2 regions of the Micromonospora sp. NPDC048898 genome follow, and region 2 is predicted to be linked to the other one. Evidence: riboswitches for the same ligand, from Rfam matches in the RefSeq annotation. Region 2 holds a riboswitch; the other holds the start of a gene.

Region 1 (7,514 bases), on a different contig from region 2:
GCAGCGGGCCGGTCAGCCGCCCCCGAGCGGCCTGGTGCGGCGCGGCGGCACGGACCGTCGCCGGCAGGTGCAACGCCCCGACCCGGCCCGTCGGCACCCGCGCCCCGGTGGTACGCCCCCGCCCGGTGCGGGCTCGCGAACGCCGGCCCGGCACCCCGTCACCCACGCCGGGCGCGGTGAGCACCCGCGCCCGCAGCCCACCCCGGGGTACGGCCACCGGCTGAGACTTCCCGCCGCTCCGGATCGGATCGTCGTCACCGGCCACCGGCTCCCGGCCACCGCGCGGGCGCGCGTTCGCACCGCCCCGGTCGTCCGCCGAGCGCTGCGGCCAGCCGTCGTCGCCCCGCTCGTCCGTCCCGCGCTGCGGCCAGTCGTCTGCGCCCCGGTCCTCCGCCGAACGCTGGGGCCAGTCGTCTGCGCCCCGGTCCTCGGCCGAGCGCGGCGGCCAGCCGTCGGCGCCGTCCGGCCCGTCCGCGGGCCCATCCGGGCCGACGCCGTCAGGTGCCGGCGAGTGCCCGGCCGGCCCGGGTTCGCCCTGGCCGGCACCATCATCACTGCCGTCGCCGCCCTGCGGGCCGCCACCAGCCGGGCCCCCGCCGTTCGGGCCGCCACCGTTCGGGCCGCCACCGTTCGGGCCGCCACCGTTCGGGCCGCCACCGTCTGGGCCGCGGTCCTCGGGGCCGTTGTCGTCCGGGTCGTCGGGGTGGGCGTCCTGGGCCCGTTGCAACGCCTCGTCGAGGCGCTTCTCGTCCAGCCCGGGGGTGTCGAACGGGTCGCGGCGGCGGCGGTGCGGCAGGGCCAGCCGGGCGGCCACCCGGACGTCGTCGATGGTGACCCGGTCCCGACCGTGCCAGGCGGCGTGGGCCAGGGCGGTACGGGCCGTGACGATGTCGGCGCGCATCCCGTCCACGTCGAACGCCGCGCACACCTCGGCGATCTGCCGCAACGCGGCGTCCGGGAGGCGTACCCCGGGAAGCCGGCGGCGGGCGGCGGCCACCTGGGCGGCGATCTCCGCGTCGGCGTCGGCCCAGCGGGCGGCGAACCCGGCCGGGTCGGCGTCGGCGGCGAGCCGGCGGCGGACCACCTCGACCCGGACCTGCGGGTCCCGGCTGGCACCCACCTCCACCGTGAGCCCGAACCGGTCGAGCAACTGCGGGCGCAGCTCCCCCTCCTCCGGGTTCATGGTGCCCACCAGCAGGAACCGGGCCGCATGACTGACCGACACGCCCTCCCGCTCGACGTGGCTGCGACCCATCGCCGCCGCGTCCAGCAGCAGGTCCACGAGGTGGTCGTGCAGCAGGTTGACCTCGTCGACGTAGAGCACCCCCCGGTGCGCGGCGGCGAGCAGGCCCGGCTCGAAGGCGCGTACCCCCTCGCCGAGGGCCTTCTCCAAATCCAGCGAACCGACCACCCGGTCCTCGGCGGCACCGACCGGCAGCTCCACCAGCCGGGCGGGACGCGTCTCGGCGGCGGCGTCGGCCGGATGCGGCCCGTCCGGGCAGGCCGGGTCCGGCTCGGCCGGGTCACAGCCGAAGCGGCAGCCGGCGACCCGGCGGACCGGGGGCAGCAGCGCGGCCAGTGCGCGCACGGCGGTGGACTTGGCGGTGCCCTTCTCACCCCGGACCAGCACCCCGCCGATCGCCGGGGACACCGCGTTGAGCAGCAGCGCCAGCCGCATGTCGGCCATGCCGAGCACCGCACTGAACGGGTAAGTGGTCACGCTCATGCCCGGTCCTCCAGATCGCCCTCACTGGCCAGGTACGTGTCGCGCAGCCGGTCCAGGGTGGCCGGCTCGGGTTTGGCCCACAGCCCCCGGTCGGCGGCCTCCAACAGGCGCTCGGTGATGCCGCGCAGCGCCCACGGGTTGGACCGCTCCAGGAACTCGCGGGTGGTGTCGTCGAAGAGGTACGCGGCGGCCAGGTGCTCGTACATCCAGTCGTCGACGACGCCGGCGGTGGCGTCGTAGCCGAACAGGTAGTCCACTGTGGCCGCCAGCTCGAACGCGCCCTTGTAGCCGTGCCGGCGCATCGCCGCGATCCACTTCGGGTTGACCACCCGGGCTCGGAACACCCGCCGGGTCTCCTCGCCCAGCGTGCGGGTGCGCACGTCGTGCGGCATCGCCGAGTCACCCACGTACGCCTGCGGTGACGTCCCGGTGAGGTGGCGGACCATCGCCACCATCCCGCCGTGGTACTGGAAGTAGTCGTCGGAGTCGACGATGTCGTGCTCGCGGGTGTCCTGGTTCTTCACCGCCACCGCGATCCGGGCGAACGAGCGCTCCATGTCGGCGCGCGCCTCCCGCCCGTCCAGGCCCCGGCCGTAGGCGTAGCCGCCCCACACCGCGTACACCTCGGCCAGGTCGGCGTCGCTGCGCCAGGTCCGGGCGTCGATCAGCGGCAGCAGGCCGGCGCCGTACGCCCCGGGCTTGGAGCCGAAGATCCGGGCGGTGGCCCGCCGCTCGTCGCCGTGCTCGGCGAGGTCGGCGGCGACGTGCGCCCGCAGGTAGTTCTCCGCCTCCGGCTCGTCCAGGGCCGCGACCTGCCGCACGGCGTCGTCGAGCAGCGCCACCACGTGCGGGAACGCGTCGCGGAAGAAACCGGAGATGCGCACTGTCACGTCGACGCGGGGCCGGCCCAGCTCGGCGGTCGGCACCACCTCGATGCCGGTGACCCGCCGGGACCGCTCGTCCCACACCGGCCGGCAGCCCAGCAGCGCCAGCACCTCGGCGATGTCGTCGCCCTGGGTGCGCATCGCGCTGGTGCCCCACACGGTCAAACCCACCGAGCGGGGGTACGCCCCGGTGTCGGCGAGGTGCCGGGCCAGCAGCGAGTCGGCGAGGGCCACCCCGACGTCCCAGGCGTTGCGGCTGGGGATGGCCTTCGGGTCGACGGAGTAGAAGTTGCGCCCGGTGGGCAGCACGTTGACCAGGCCCCGGGTCGGTGAGCCGGACGGGCCGGGCGGCACGAACCGGCCGTCGAGCGCGCCGAGGGTGTTGGTCAGCTCGTCGGTGGTCCGGCCGAGCCGGGGCACCAGCTCGGTGGCGGCGAAGTGCAGCACCGCCGCGACGTCCGGGATGGGCTGCCCGGTCACCTCGGCCACCACCGCGTCGACCCCGTCCACGGCCCAGTCCAGGGTCTCCATGCCGAGGACCAACCGTCGGGCCAGGGCCTCGATCAGGTCGATCGCGTCGGCGGCGGTGCCGGCCGGCCCGTCCACCACGTCGGTCAGCGCGGTGGGCAGCGCCAGTCGTTCGCCAGGTGCCGCGAGCAGTTCCTGCTCGTCGAGGGAGTACGCAACGGCGAGCGCCTGCCGCAGGCCGGGCAGGGCGCGGGCGCCGCCCCAGATCTGCGGTGCGCGCAGCACCGCGAGGACCAGGTTGACCCGGGGCTCACCGGTGGGCGCGTCGGCGAGGATGTGCAGCCCGTCGCGGATCTGCACGTCCTTGACCTCGCACAGGTACCCGTCGAGGTGCAGCACGAAGTCGTCGAAGTCGTCCGCGTCGGGCATCGCCTCGGCGTGCAGGTCGTGGTGCAGCTCGGCGGCGCGGACGAGGTCCCAGATCTGCGCCCGCACGGTGGGCACCTTCGCCGGGTCGAGCGCCTGCACCGTCGCGTACTCGTCGAGCAGTTGCTCCAGTTTGGCCAGGTCGCCGTAGGTCTCGGCGCGGGCCATCGGCGGCACCAGGTGGTCGATCACCACGGCGTGCGCCCGCCGCTTGGCCTGGGTGCCCTCGCCGGGGTCGTTGACGATGAACGGGTAGACCAGCGGCAGGTCGGTGAGGACCGCGTCGGGCGCGCAGTCGGCGGCCAGGCCGAGGCCCTTGCCGGGCAGCCACTCCAGGGTGCCGTGCTTGCCCAGGTGCACCACGGCGTCCGCGCCGAAGCCGCCGTCCGCGCTCGGAGCGGCCAACCAGCGGTACGCGGCCAGGTAGTGGTGACTCGGCGGGAGGTCCGGGTCGTGGTAGATGGCGATCGGGTTCTCCCCGAAGCCGCGCGGCGGTTGGATCAGCAACACCACGTTGCCGAAGCGCAGCCCGGCGAGGACGATGTCCCCGCTCTCGGTGTACAGCTCGCCGGGCGGCTCACCCCAGTGCTCCCGCATCCGTTCGCGCAGCTCGGCCGGGATCTGGTCGAACCACCGCCGGTACGTCGACCCCGGTATCCGGGCCTCGGCGGCGGCCAACTGCTCCGGGGTGAGCCACTCCACGTCGTGGCCTCCGGCGGCGATCAGCGCGTGGATCAGCGCGTCACCGTCGTCGGGCACCGGCGCGTCGCCCAGGTGGTAGCCGGCGTCGACCAGCGCCGCGAGCAGCCGGACCGCCGAGACCGGGGTGTCCAGCCCGACGGCGTTGCCGACCCGGGAGTGCTTGGTGGGGTACGAGCTGAGCACCACGGCGATCCGCTTGTCGGCGTTGGGCACGTAGCGCAGCCGGGCGTGGCGCACCGCGATCCCGGCGACCCGGGCGGCCCGCTCGGGGTCGGCGGCGTAGACGGACAGGCCGTCGGCGTCGATCTGCTTGAACGAGAACGGCACGGTGACGATCCGACCGTCGAACTCGGGGATGGCCACCTGCATCGCCGCGTCCAACGGGGACAGCCCGGCGTCGCTGGCCTCCCACTGCGCCCGGGTGCTGGTCAGGCAGAGCGCCTGGATGACCGGCACGTCCAGGGCGGCCAGGGCGCCGACGTCCCAGGCGTCCTCGTCGCCGCCTCCGGAGGCGTCCGCGGCGACCGCACCGCCGGCGGCGAGCACGGTGACCAGCAGCGCGTCGCAGCGGGCGAACAGCCCGAGCGGGCCGGCGCCGGTGGTCAGCCCGCGCAGCGAGCCGCAGAAGATCGGCAGCGGATTGCCGCCGGCTTCGCGGACCGCGTCCGCGAGTACGTCGACGAATCCGGTGTTGCCGGCGAGGGCGTGCGCCCGGTAGAAGACGATCCCCACGGTGGGCCGGTCCGGGTCGGTCGGGTGTTCGCCGTGCACGCCGTACGCCGGGGTGGGTGTGGGCGGGGCGAACCCCTCGCCGGTGAGCAGCACCGTGTCGGAGAGGAACCGGGCCAGTTGCGCCAGGTTGTCCGGCCCGCCCTCGACCAGGTACGACAGCGCCTGGGTGACGACCCCGGACGGCACTGTGGAGATGGCCATCAGCTCCGCGTCGGGCAGCGCCTCGCCGCCGAGCACGACCGTCGGTACCCCGGTGCCGAGCACCGTGGCGAGGCCGTCCGGCCACGCCTGTCGACCGCCGAGCAGGCGTACGACGACGAGGGCGACTCCGTCGAGCAGGGCGGGCACCTCGTCGGCGGTGACCCGGGCGGGGTTGGCGAGCCGGTAGTCGGCGCCGCTGGCGCGGGCGGCCAGCAGGTCGGTGTCGGCGGTGGAGAGCAGCAGGATGCGCACGGCGGGCTCCGGAGAGTGACGCCCTGGCCGCTGCGGGGGCGACCTGGACGAAGCGGGTGGGTGCGGCGTCAGCCGGTACGACGGCGCTGCCGGACTCGTCGACGCGGGCGTCGGAGCCGGTCAGCGGCGGGCGCTCAACTCAGCGGTAGCGGAAGCCAGCGGCCTGGCGTGCGTCGAGGCAACCGGCGCCAGCCGTGCGGGCGCGGCCGGTTCCGGGTGCGGTGTGTCGCCCGCGATGCGGGTCATGACGATGCTCGTCGATGAATGAGACGCCGTGCGTCATCGGGTCCTCCTCGGGTGTCCACGCCCTGGGGTACGTCCCGACGGCCGAAGTATCCTGGCTTCCGGATCGACGCTCTCCCCCGGCCTTCCAGCCGCAGACACACGGCCGTGACTCACGAGGGGGGATCACTCCCCGGTGACAGTGGCGGGACCGCGTCGGAATCGCACCGACTTCCTTCACTGCCGTCAGGCCGCGAATGCTGCCACACCGCCGCGCCGCCGGTCAACGCCGGCCCCGGCGTCGCCCGGCCGCGCTCATCACATTGACCTGGGAAAATATAGGCGCGCGGGGTTGCCTGACCACGAGACGGCGAGCCGGCGCGGCCGGCGAGTCAGTGACAGCCAGCCGAGAAAACGGGCGTGCTACCGCGGATGCGGGGCGTCGACTGTCCGACAATGGTTCATCGAACGCAGCGCGGGCACCTCCGGCCTCTACCCGATATTCGACGAGATGTTCACCTCACTCTGGGAGCGCAGCCGCCAGCTATGACCGACTACGCCCGCCTCCTCCCCCTCGCGCAGGAGGCCGTGGACCTGGCGCACGACCTGATGCGGACGCTCCAGCCCGGTGCGCTGACCTTCAAGGGTGAGCGCGACATGGCTTCCGAGGTGGACTACGCCATCGAGAGGGCGGTCCGCGAGCATCTGGCCGCCAAGGCGCCTGATATCGCTTTCCTCGGCGAGGAGTACGGGAGCAGCGGCGACACCAGCACACTGACCTGGGCACTCGACCCCGTCGACGGCACCGTCAACTTCGTCCACGGCTCACCCCTGTGCGGGATCTCCCTCGGCCTCATCCACGACACAGACGCCGTCCTCGGCGTCATCGACCTGCCGTTCCTCGGCACCCGCTACCACGCCACCAGGGGGCACGGTGCCTACGCCAACAATCGACGCATTCAGGCCAGCCGGGTCACCGACCTCAGGGACGCCGTCGTCGCCATCGGCGACTACGCGGTCGGCACTGGGGCCAGCCGGAAGAACGCCGAACGACTCGCCATCACCGAGCAGCTCACCCGGCACGTCCAACGGATCCGCATGCACGGGTCTGCCGCAATCGACCTCGCCTGGTTGGCTCACGGCAGGATCGACGCGTTCATCATGCTCAGCAACAAGCCCTGGGACACCGTCGCGGGTGTCGTGGTCGCCCGAGAGGCGGGCGCCCTGGTCGTCGACTTCGACGGCACCCCCCACAGCGTGCACTCCGTCGCCACGATCGGTGGCAACGACCTGCTCCTACCGCCCGTCCTCACGCTCGTCCAACGATCACTCGAACGTGCGGCACCCGGCTAGGTTGTGACTCGCGGATCATGAGGGGTCGTAGCCTGCCTCGGTGCTTGTGGCGGTGGCAAGCGGCCCGGTTATCTAGGATCGGTGACCGCCGGAACAGCGTCCGCGAAAGATCTCGGGGGTCGATCACCATCGTCGCCATGCGATTCCACCACCTCGCCGGTCGGGTCTGGCTCTGCCCGGGCGACCCGGACCCGGAGGCGGTCCAGGCCGGTGTCGCAGTCGTCGCCGACGAGCGCGGCAGTGTGCTGATCGACGCCGGGCAGAGCCCCGCGCACGCCCGGGAGATCCAGGCCGCGCTGACGGCCGCCGGGCTACCCCAGCCGCGCTGGCTCGTCTACACCCACCACCACTGGGACCACGTCTGGGGCGCCTGCGCCTGGCCGGGAGTCGAGATCGTCGGGCACGAGACGGCCGTACCGCTGCTGCGCGCCGAGGCCGCCCGCCCGTGGAGCCACCACTATCTGCGCGAGCAGGTACGCGCCGATCCACGCCTCGGCCCGAGCTTCCGGGCTCGGGCGCTCGCGGTGGAATCGTGGGAGGACTTCGCC
Region 2 (7,514 bases):
GGACATCGCCGGAACCGCGTACGCGGTCAGCACCGACCTCGCCGGCGCTGACCCTCGCCAACTCGCTGAGCTGATCGGGCATGAACTACCGCAAGACCGTCCTGGGGTCGTGGTGGTCGCGCCCACGTCGAACGGCACGATGCGCCTCGTGGTGGCGGTCAACGACGCGGCGGCCGATCGCGGCACGTCGGCGGTACACCTGGTCAAGACCGCCCTCGGCGGGCGCGGCGGCGGCAGTGCCAGCCTCGCCCAGGGCGGCCAGCCCGGGGGACGGCCGGATCAGGTCGTCGATCTGGTGCGGGACCTGCTGCGCTCAGCTGGCGAAGCAACGTGACGCGTGTCTCCTCAGCAGGTGTCGCACCGCCCATAGACCACCACGCCGCTGGAGCGCCCCGCCGGGTCGGCGCTGAAACCGGCCGCGCCGGCCGCCTGCACCGCAGTGAGTACCGCACCGGGCGCGATGTGGCAGATTCGTTCGCAGTTGGTGCAGACGGCGTGGTGCTGCGGATGGTCGGCGAACCCGTAGGTCATCGCTGCGCTGACCGGCACCGCGTGCAACTCTCCCAGCTCGGTCAGGTGCACCAGCACGCGGTGCACCGTCGTCAGGTCGACCCGCAGACCGTTGCGCCGGACGCGTTCATGGACCTGTGCGGCGCTCAGGTGTGGCCGGTCGGACGGGGCTTCCACGAGCACTGTCAGCACCGCCTGCCGGGCCGGCGTCTGACGCAGTCCTCGCTCACGCAGCCGGCCCAGAGCCGCCGCCACCCGATCCGATGCTTCTGTGATCAATCACGTCCCCAGACGACATCTAGGCCCTTGTTGCAAGATAATGGCAACAGCCACACTAAGGCAGCAATGAGAGGACGTACTCCATGGCCGTGTACAACCTGCCCGACCTGCCCTACGACTACGGCGCACTCCAGCCCGCCATGTCCGGCGAGATCCTGGAGCTGCACCACGACAAGCACCACGCCGCGTACGTCAAGGGCGCCAACGACGGGTTGGAGCAGCTCGCCGAGGCCCGCGACAAGGGCAACTTCGGCACCCTGGTCGGGCTGGAGAAGACGTTCGCGTTCAACCTGTCCGGGCACGTGCTGCACTCGATCTTCTGGAACAACCTGTCCCCGGACGGCGGTGACCGCCCCGACGGCGAGTTGGCGGCGGCGATCGACGAGCACTTCGGCTCCTTCGACGGCTTCGCCGGCCAGTTGTCGGCGGCGACGAAGAGCGTGCAGGGCTCTGGTTGGGGTGTGCTGGCGTGGGAGCCGCTGAGCCAGCGGTTGATCGTGGAGCAGGTCTACGACCACCACGGCAACGTCGGGCAGGGATCCACGCCGATCCTGGTGTTCGACGCCTGGGAGCACGCCTACTACCTGCAGTACCGCAACGTCCGTCCGGACTACGTGGACCGGCTGTGGAACCTGGTCAACTGGACCGACGTCATCTCCCGCTTCGACGCCGCCCGCGCCGCCACCCCGAAGATCTGACCCGGCGTGAGCGGGTACACCCCCGAGGCGGCCGAGATCGTCCAACGCGCCGCAGGGGTCATCGCCGCCAAACACCGCGGTGACCTCGCCGGCGCGGAAGAACTGATGTCCGCGTTCAGCTCCGAGCAGGCCCGCACCCTCGGCTTCTACCTGTTGGCTGATCTCGCTCTGGGTCTGGTCAAGGCGCAGAGCGGCCAGTCGATGGACGATCTGGTCCGGGAGCTGTCGTTGCTCCTGGCCGAGACCGCTCAGTCCCCACCGGCATGACGGCCCGCTGGGTTCCGCCTGCGGGCGGAACCCAGCGGACAACCGCAGCGCCCGCCGCCGACTTCGGGGAGGCCCGATGCGCCGGAAGACCGAACACCGTGTCCTGACGATGGACGGACAGCAGGTGGCGGTGCTGGCTGTGGCCGATCTCGACCGGCTCGAGGCTGCCCGTCGGCAGTTCGGTGCCAGCGAGGCCCAGGCGCACCAGCTTCGCCAGCAGCTGCGGGACAGTCAGCGTCGGGTTGCCCGCTTGGAGGCTCTGCTCGCCGTATCCGCACGCTCCGGCGCCCCGGAGCGGGCCTCAGGGGTGTGCTCGCGCTGTACCGGCGAGGTCGACGACCCGGTCGGACCGGCGGTCCCGCAGGGCCTGGTCGTGGCTGATGACCAGGACTGAGGCCTGCTGCCCGCCCTGTCGCATCACCGGCCGACCGACCCGATCGGCTAGTTGATCAACGAAGTGTTCACGTGGTGGTCTTGTGTGGCACTCCGGCCCGGACCTGCGCGTTTCTGATTGCCCGGCACGGTCGAGGCGATCCTGTAGCCCGCAATCCCGGAGCATTCCTTGTCCCTACCCACACGTCGAGCCGCGGTGGCCGTCCTCTTCCTGGCGGCACTTGCCGCTGTCGCGGTGCCGTCCCCGGCGGCGGCGCACCCGTTCGGCGACCCCCAGACCGTGTCCATCGCGCGCGACGAGCAGCGCCCGGACATCGTTCGGGTGCGCTGGCGCGTCGGCGGCCCCGACGACCTGACGCTGCTCGGCGTCTCGCTCGGCCTGCTGCCGTCCGACCGGGTTCTGCTCGACGGCGCCGTCGACTACCGCACGTCGGACCCCGCGGTGATCGCCGCATCCGAGCGGTTCGCCGCGTACCTGCTCGAACGGATCACGGTGGGCGACGGCCCGCGTCTCTGCCCGGGAGTTGTCGCGCCGGTGACGGCCCTGGCGCGGGTGGGCGCGAGCGTCGATTACACCTGCCCGGGGTCGGTCGACCGGGTCAGCGTCGCGGTGCGGATGCTGACCGACCTGAACCCCGCGTACCGGGCCATGGCCACCGGTCCCGACGGACAACGCGCGGTGTATGGGTCGGGCGATGACTCTCACGACTGGGCCCTCGTGGGCGGCGCTCCGACGCTGGCCAGCGGCACCAGCCTCGGCCGGAGCGCCGCCGTGCAGATCGCCGCCGTCGTCGGCGGGTTCCTGCTCGTCGCGATCGGTGCGTTGCTGGTGGCGCGACGGCTGCGGCGACGGGGGGTCGTGGCATGACCGCGACCACGGTGCTCTCCGCGTCGCTCTCGGATCGGTTGCAGGACCTCATCCACTCACCGGGCGTGCCGCCGCTGGCGTTCGTGCTCGCGTTCGCCGCCGGGGCGGGCCATGCCGTGGCCCCGGGGCACGGCAAGAGCTTGGCCGCCGCCTACCTCGCCGGCTCGCGGGGCCGGATCCGCGACGCCGCCTGGCTGGGCGGTTCGGTGGCCGTCATGCACACGCTCTCCGTGCTGGTGATCGGCGTGGCGTGGACGTTCCTGTCCCTGTCCGAGGTGATTCGGATGCAGGAGCTCACGAGTTGGCTGCAACTCGGCGCGGGTCTGATAGTCCTGGCCACCGGTCTGTGGATGGTGCGCCGGCATCTGCACGCCGCCGGTCACAGCCACAGCCATGAGCACGGTCATGGCCACGGGCACAGTCATGATCATGAGCACGGCAAGCGTCCCGGCCTGCTCCTGCTGGGCATTTCCGGTGGGCTGACCCCGTCCCCCGGCCGCGTTCCTCGTACTGGCGACCGGGCTCTTCCTCGGTCGCGCCGGCTTCGCCCTGCTGCTGGTGTTGACGTTCGGCCTCGGCATGGCCGTCGTGCTTTTCGGCGTCGGGGTCCTGGCGGTCGCCGGTAGCTCGCTGGTCACCCGGGGCGCGCAGTCGCGTGCCGTTCTCGGACTGGCCACCCGGGTGGCGCCGGTCCTCGCCGCTACCGGCATCACGCTCTTTGGCGCCGGACTCGTCACGGTCGCCGCGGTCCACCTCGTCACCCTCGCCTAAAGCGGCGGCGGGCGGATCAGCCGGCGGGTGGTCAGCGGCGGCAAGGCCGCTGCTGACCACCCCACAGTCAGGCGCCGTAGCGCAGGTAGATCGTGTCGCCGACGGTCACGGTCGTGCCGCGCGCCGCGGTGACCGGGGTGCCGCCGTCGCGGGCGACCTTCCAGGTCGAGGAGCCGCTGTTGGCCAGGCCGTTGATCGAGGTGACGGTGCCGGTGCCGCTGGTGGGGTTCAGTGCGGTGACGCAGCCACTCGGAACGGCCGCGCCGACGGCGGCGTCCAACACGGCGCCGAGGGTGGTGGTGGCGGCGGTCGGCGTCAGCGTCACCGCGCACGGCTTGATGCTGCCGCTGCCGTTGTCGACGATCACGGCGAGTCGGGTGGCGGCGCCCGTGGTGAATCCGCTCGCCGCGACCCAGGTGGGCGCGCCGGAGGTGACCGGGGTCGGGGGAGCGGCGGTGTAGCCGGCGCCGGCGAGCGCGCGTACCGCGTCGATGGAGGCGTACGCCGACGGGGTGGTGTTTGTGGGCAGGTACTTGAACCCGCCGCCGCTCAGCTGCTGCGCGCGCAGGAAGTCGATCGGGGTCTTGCCGGCGGTGGTGGTGAAGTCGGTGCCCTGGCTCGGGATGCCGCAGGCGTTCAGGCCGGAGACCGCCCAGGCGTTGGAGTCGGTGTTGACGCCGAACATCGAGCTGAACGCGCCGGATGCGTTGACCAGCTTGCTCTTGAGGAAGTTCTTCGCCTGAACGACGTCGGTGTCGGTGTTCGGGACCCCGGCGGCGCAGAGCGCGGCCATGGCCGCGCCGGTCATGTCGATGTCGCTGGCGGCGGCGAGTTGGGTGGGGTTGCCCTCGGCCTGGGTGAAGGTCCAGCCGCCGTCGTTGTGCTGGTTGTTGCGGATCCGGGTGATCGACAGGTTGAGCAGGGCCTGCGGTACGCGGGCGGCGCCGGACTGGGTCTTCGCACCGGCCAGGGCGAGAGTGCCAAAGACGGTGCCGTTGAAGTTGGCCGGCGGGCCGTAGTAACCGGCCGAGCCGGTCTGCCAGTAGGCGATGGTGTCGGCGATCAGGTTACGGGTGGAGGAGACCCGGGCGGGGTCGATGCCGGCGGCGTAGGCGTTCAGCACCCCACGCTCGTAGTCGGTGACCACCGGCGTGCTGCTCGGCCAGGACGCGGCCGAGAGCTGGTCGCGGTAGACGACGCGGGCGTTCTTGGTCGTGTCGCCAGAGGGGTAGACGTCCACCGCCGCGACGCCGGCGGGTGCGAACGCGCTGAACGCCCACTCGTTCGACAGCCCGCCGCTGGCGTAGCTGCCGTCGGCGGCCTGCAGTGTGCGCAGGTAGGCGACACCGTTGGTCTTGGCGGTGGCGATCTGCGCCGCGGTCGAGGTCGCGGCGGCGGGCGCTGCACCGGTCGCGACAGCGACGACGGTGGCGATCAGCGCGGCGGCGGGAGCTATCGCGATTCGTCTCCGGCGACTGCCGGAGGAGAGGCGTGAGGACATCGGGTCTCCTTGGGGGTACGGGGCACGACTGCCTCGACCCGGAGCCCGGGAGGGGCCGGCGGGAACGGGGCGGGCCGGCCGCAGGACGCGTGGGACGGATACCGCAGGTGCTGCGTCACCACGTGGGTAGTCGGGCTCGGGACGGCAGACCGTCCTCACCGTTGCGCGTCAGCCCCGGATTCCCACCGGGTTCCCCCACGCGATGACGCGGTCACCGTATGGGAGGAAGCCCCTACCGCGCGCTGTTAGGTACATGACACGGTCTTGCGTTGACGAGGTGGTCGCGGTTGTGGTCCGATGGCCGCGATCCAGCAGTCAGGGGAAGCCGGTCAAAGTCCGGCGCTGGCCCGCAGCCGTAGGTCCCATTCTCGGGACGAGTCGGATTACCTGGCTGGATAGAGCACCGCAGCGCCGTCGAGGTACACGGCGCGGAGCCAGATTTCCGGGACTTGTCCTCGGGGTCCGCGCCCGCGCCTGCGCCGCTAGCCCCCGAGAGAGTCGCCATGTCCCCACTGGTCAGTCAAACGTCGCGCGTTCCTGCGGCATGGTTGGCGGCCGTCGCCGCAGCGGTGCTCGGCGCGGTGGCGCTGGTGGTGCCGACCCGCGCCGCGCTCGCCGATCCGCTGGAGTCCTGCACCCCGACCCAGGGCGCGATCGTCGCCGTCGACTTCGCCGCCTGGGGCGGACCGGTGTTGCGTGGCTGCGACGCCACCCCGACCACCGGCCTGGACCTGCTGCACGAGGCGGGCTTCACCACCACCGGCACCGCCCACGACGGCCCCGGGTTCATCTGCCGGATCGGATCACCCGCCTTCGCGTCCGGTGCCGAACACCCGACGCCGGCCGACGAGGCGTGCCAGTTGACGCCACCGGCGTCGGCCTACTGGTCCTACTGGATCGCCCCGGCCGGGCAGGACCACTGGACCTACAGTCCACTCGGCGCGATGTCGCAGCGGCCGGGCCCGGGTGAGGTCGAGGCGTGGGTCTTCGGCGGCACCGACATCGGCGGCACCACCGGGGCACCGAGCTTCACCCCCGAGTCAGTGCGCGCGAGCGGCCCGACTCCGACCGCCACCCCGACTCCGACGGCGACCCCGACCCCGACCTCGACGCCCGTGCCGGCGCGACCGACGGAAGCGCAGGTCAAGGCGGTGGCGAGTTACCTGGTGGGGCAGCTCACCGACGGCGACCACGTCGACAACGGTTTCGTCGACTACTACCGGACCATCGCCGTCGCCACCGCCCTGGCCGGCACCGGTGGGCAGGACCAGACGCTCACCAAGATCGTCGACTATCTGCGGGCGCACGTCGATGCCGTGATCTTCCCGAACGGTGGCACCGCCCCACCCCGCATCGCCAACGTCGCCAGCCTCGCGCTCCTGCTGACCAGCACCAGCGGCGATCCGCGCGCGTTCGGCGACCGGGACCTGATCGCCACGCTCACCGACCGGGTCTGCACCGCGACCGACGCCGACGCCGGCTGCGCCGCCGCCGGTGACTTCGCCGGATCGAGCGATCCGCTGACCCACGCGACGGCCCTGCTCGCGCTCAAGCGCGCCGGCGTCACCCCGCCGGCCTCCACCGTCACCCGCCTGACCGAGCAGCAGTGCACGATCGGAGCCTTCGCCGGTGTCTGGCGCAGCCCCACCGAAGCCTGCGACCCCGACCTCGCAGCCACCACCCTCGCCGTCCTGGCGCTGCACACGCTCGGCGCGCACGACGCGGCGCTCAGTTCGGCCAAGGCGTTCCTGGCCACGGCGCAGGAGCCCGACGGCGGTTACCAGCCGTACACCGGGGCGGGGCTGACCGACACCTACTCGACCGGGCACGCCGCGCAGGCCCTCGCCGTGCTGGGCGACGCCGACCGGGCGGCGGCAGCCACCGGCCTGCTGGTCAGCCGGATCGTCGCCGATGGTGGGCTCAGCCCCGACCCGAGCAACCCGGACGCGGACCTGGCCGCCACCGCCGCCGCGGCGCTCGCGCTGGCCGGCAAGAACCTCGCCACCCTCGGCAACAACCCGCCGCCGACCGGGCCGCGACCCGATCTGGTCAAGGGAGTGTCCTACCTCGTCTCGCCGACCAATCTGATCGACGGCAGGTACTACGAGTCGTTCCCCGGCTTCCCCGACTTCGGGCTGAGCATCGACGGCGCCTACGCCCTGGCCGCCACCGGCGGCAACGACGCCAAGCTGCGGGCGATCGTGGAGTTCCTGCGCGGCGGCGGCGC

What was found. A riboswitch is a leader RNA that binds a small molecule or an ion and turns the genes downstream of it on or off. The one in region 2 is predicted to bind cobalamin.
Region 1: another riboswitch for cobalamin. It lies ahead of cobN (cobaltochelatase subunit CobN); the one in region 2 lies ahead of ACGFIQ_RS25670 (hypothetical protein).

What each region holds. Positions count from the first base shown of each region.
Region 1 is NZ_JBICUF010000019.1:93,376-100,889, reverse strand. Features, by position in the region: gene ACGFIQ_RS32085 (VWA domain-containing protein) at 1-1,726, opposite strand, end outside; gene cobN (cobaltochelatase subunit CobN) at 1,723-5,391, opposite strand; cobalamin riboswitch at 5,722-5,851, opposite strand; gene ACGFIQ_RS32075 (inositol monophosphatase family protein) at 6,160-6,966, shown strand; gene ACGFIQ_RS32070 (MBL fold metallo-hydrolase) at 7,104-7,514, shown strand, end outside.
Region 2 is NZ_JBICUF010000011.1:168,082-175,595, forward strand. Features, by position in the region: gene alaS (alanine--tRNA ligase) at 1-334, shown strand, start outside; gene ACGFIQ_RS25635 (Fur family transcriptional regulator) at 346-765, opposite strand; gene ACGFIQ_RS25640 (superoxide dismutase) at 873-1,487, shown strand; gene ACGFIQ_RS25645 (superoxide dismutase) at 1,494-1,754, shown strand; gene ACGFIQ_RS25650 (hypothetical protein) at 1,831-2,148, shown strand; gene ACGFIQ_RS25655 (hypothetical protein) at 2,344-3,015, shown strand; gene ACGFIQ_RS25660 (hypothetical protein) at 3,012-3,641, shown strand; gene ACGFIQ_RS25665 (hypothetical protein) at 3,595-3,786, shown strand; gene ACGFIQ_RS25670 (hypothetical protein) at 3,854-5,287, opposite strand; cobalamin riboswitch at 5,391-5,513, opposite strand; cobalamin riboswitch at 5,566-5,697, shown strand; gene ACGFIQ_RS25675 (prenyltransferase/squalene oxidase repeat-containing protein) at 5,791-7,514, shown strand, end outside.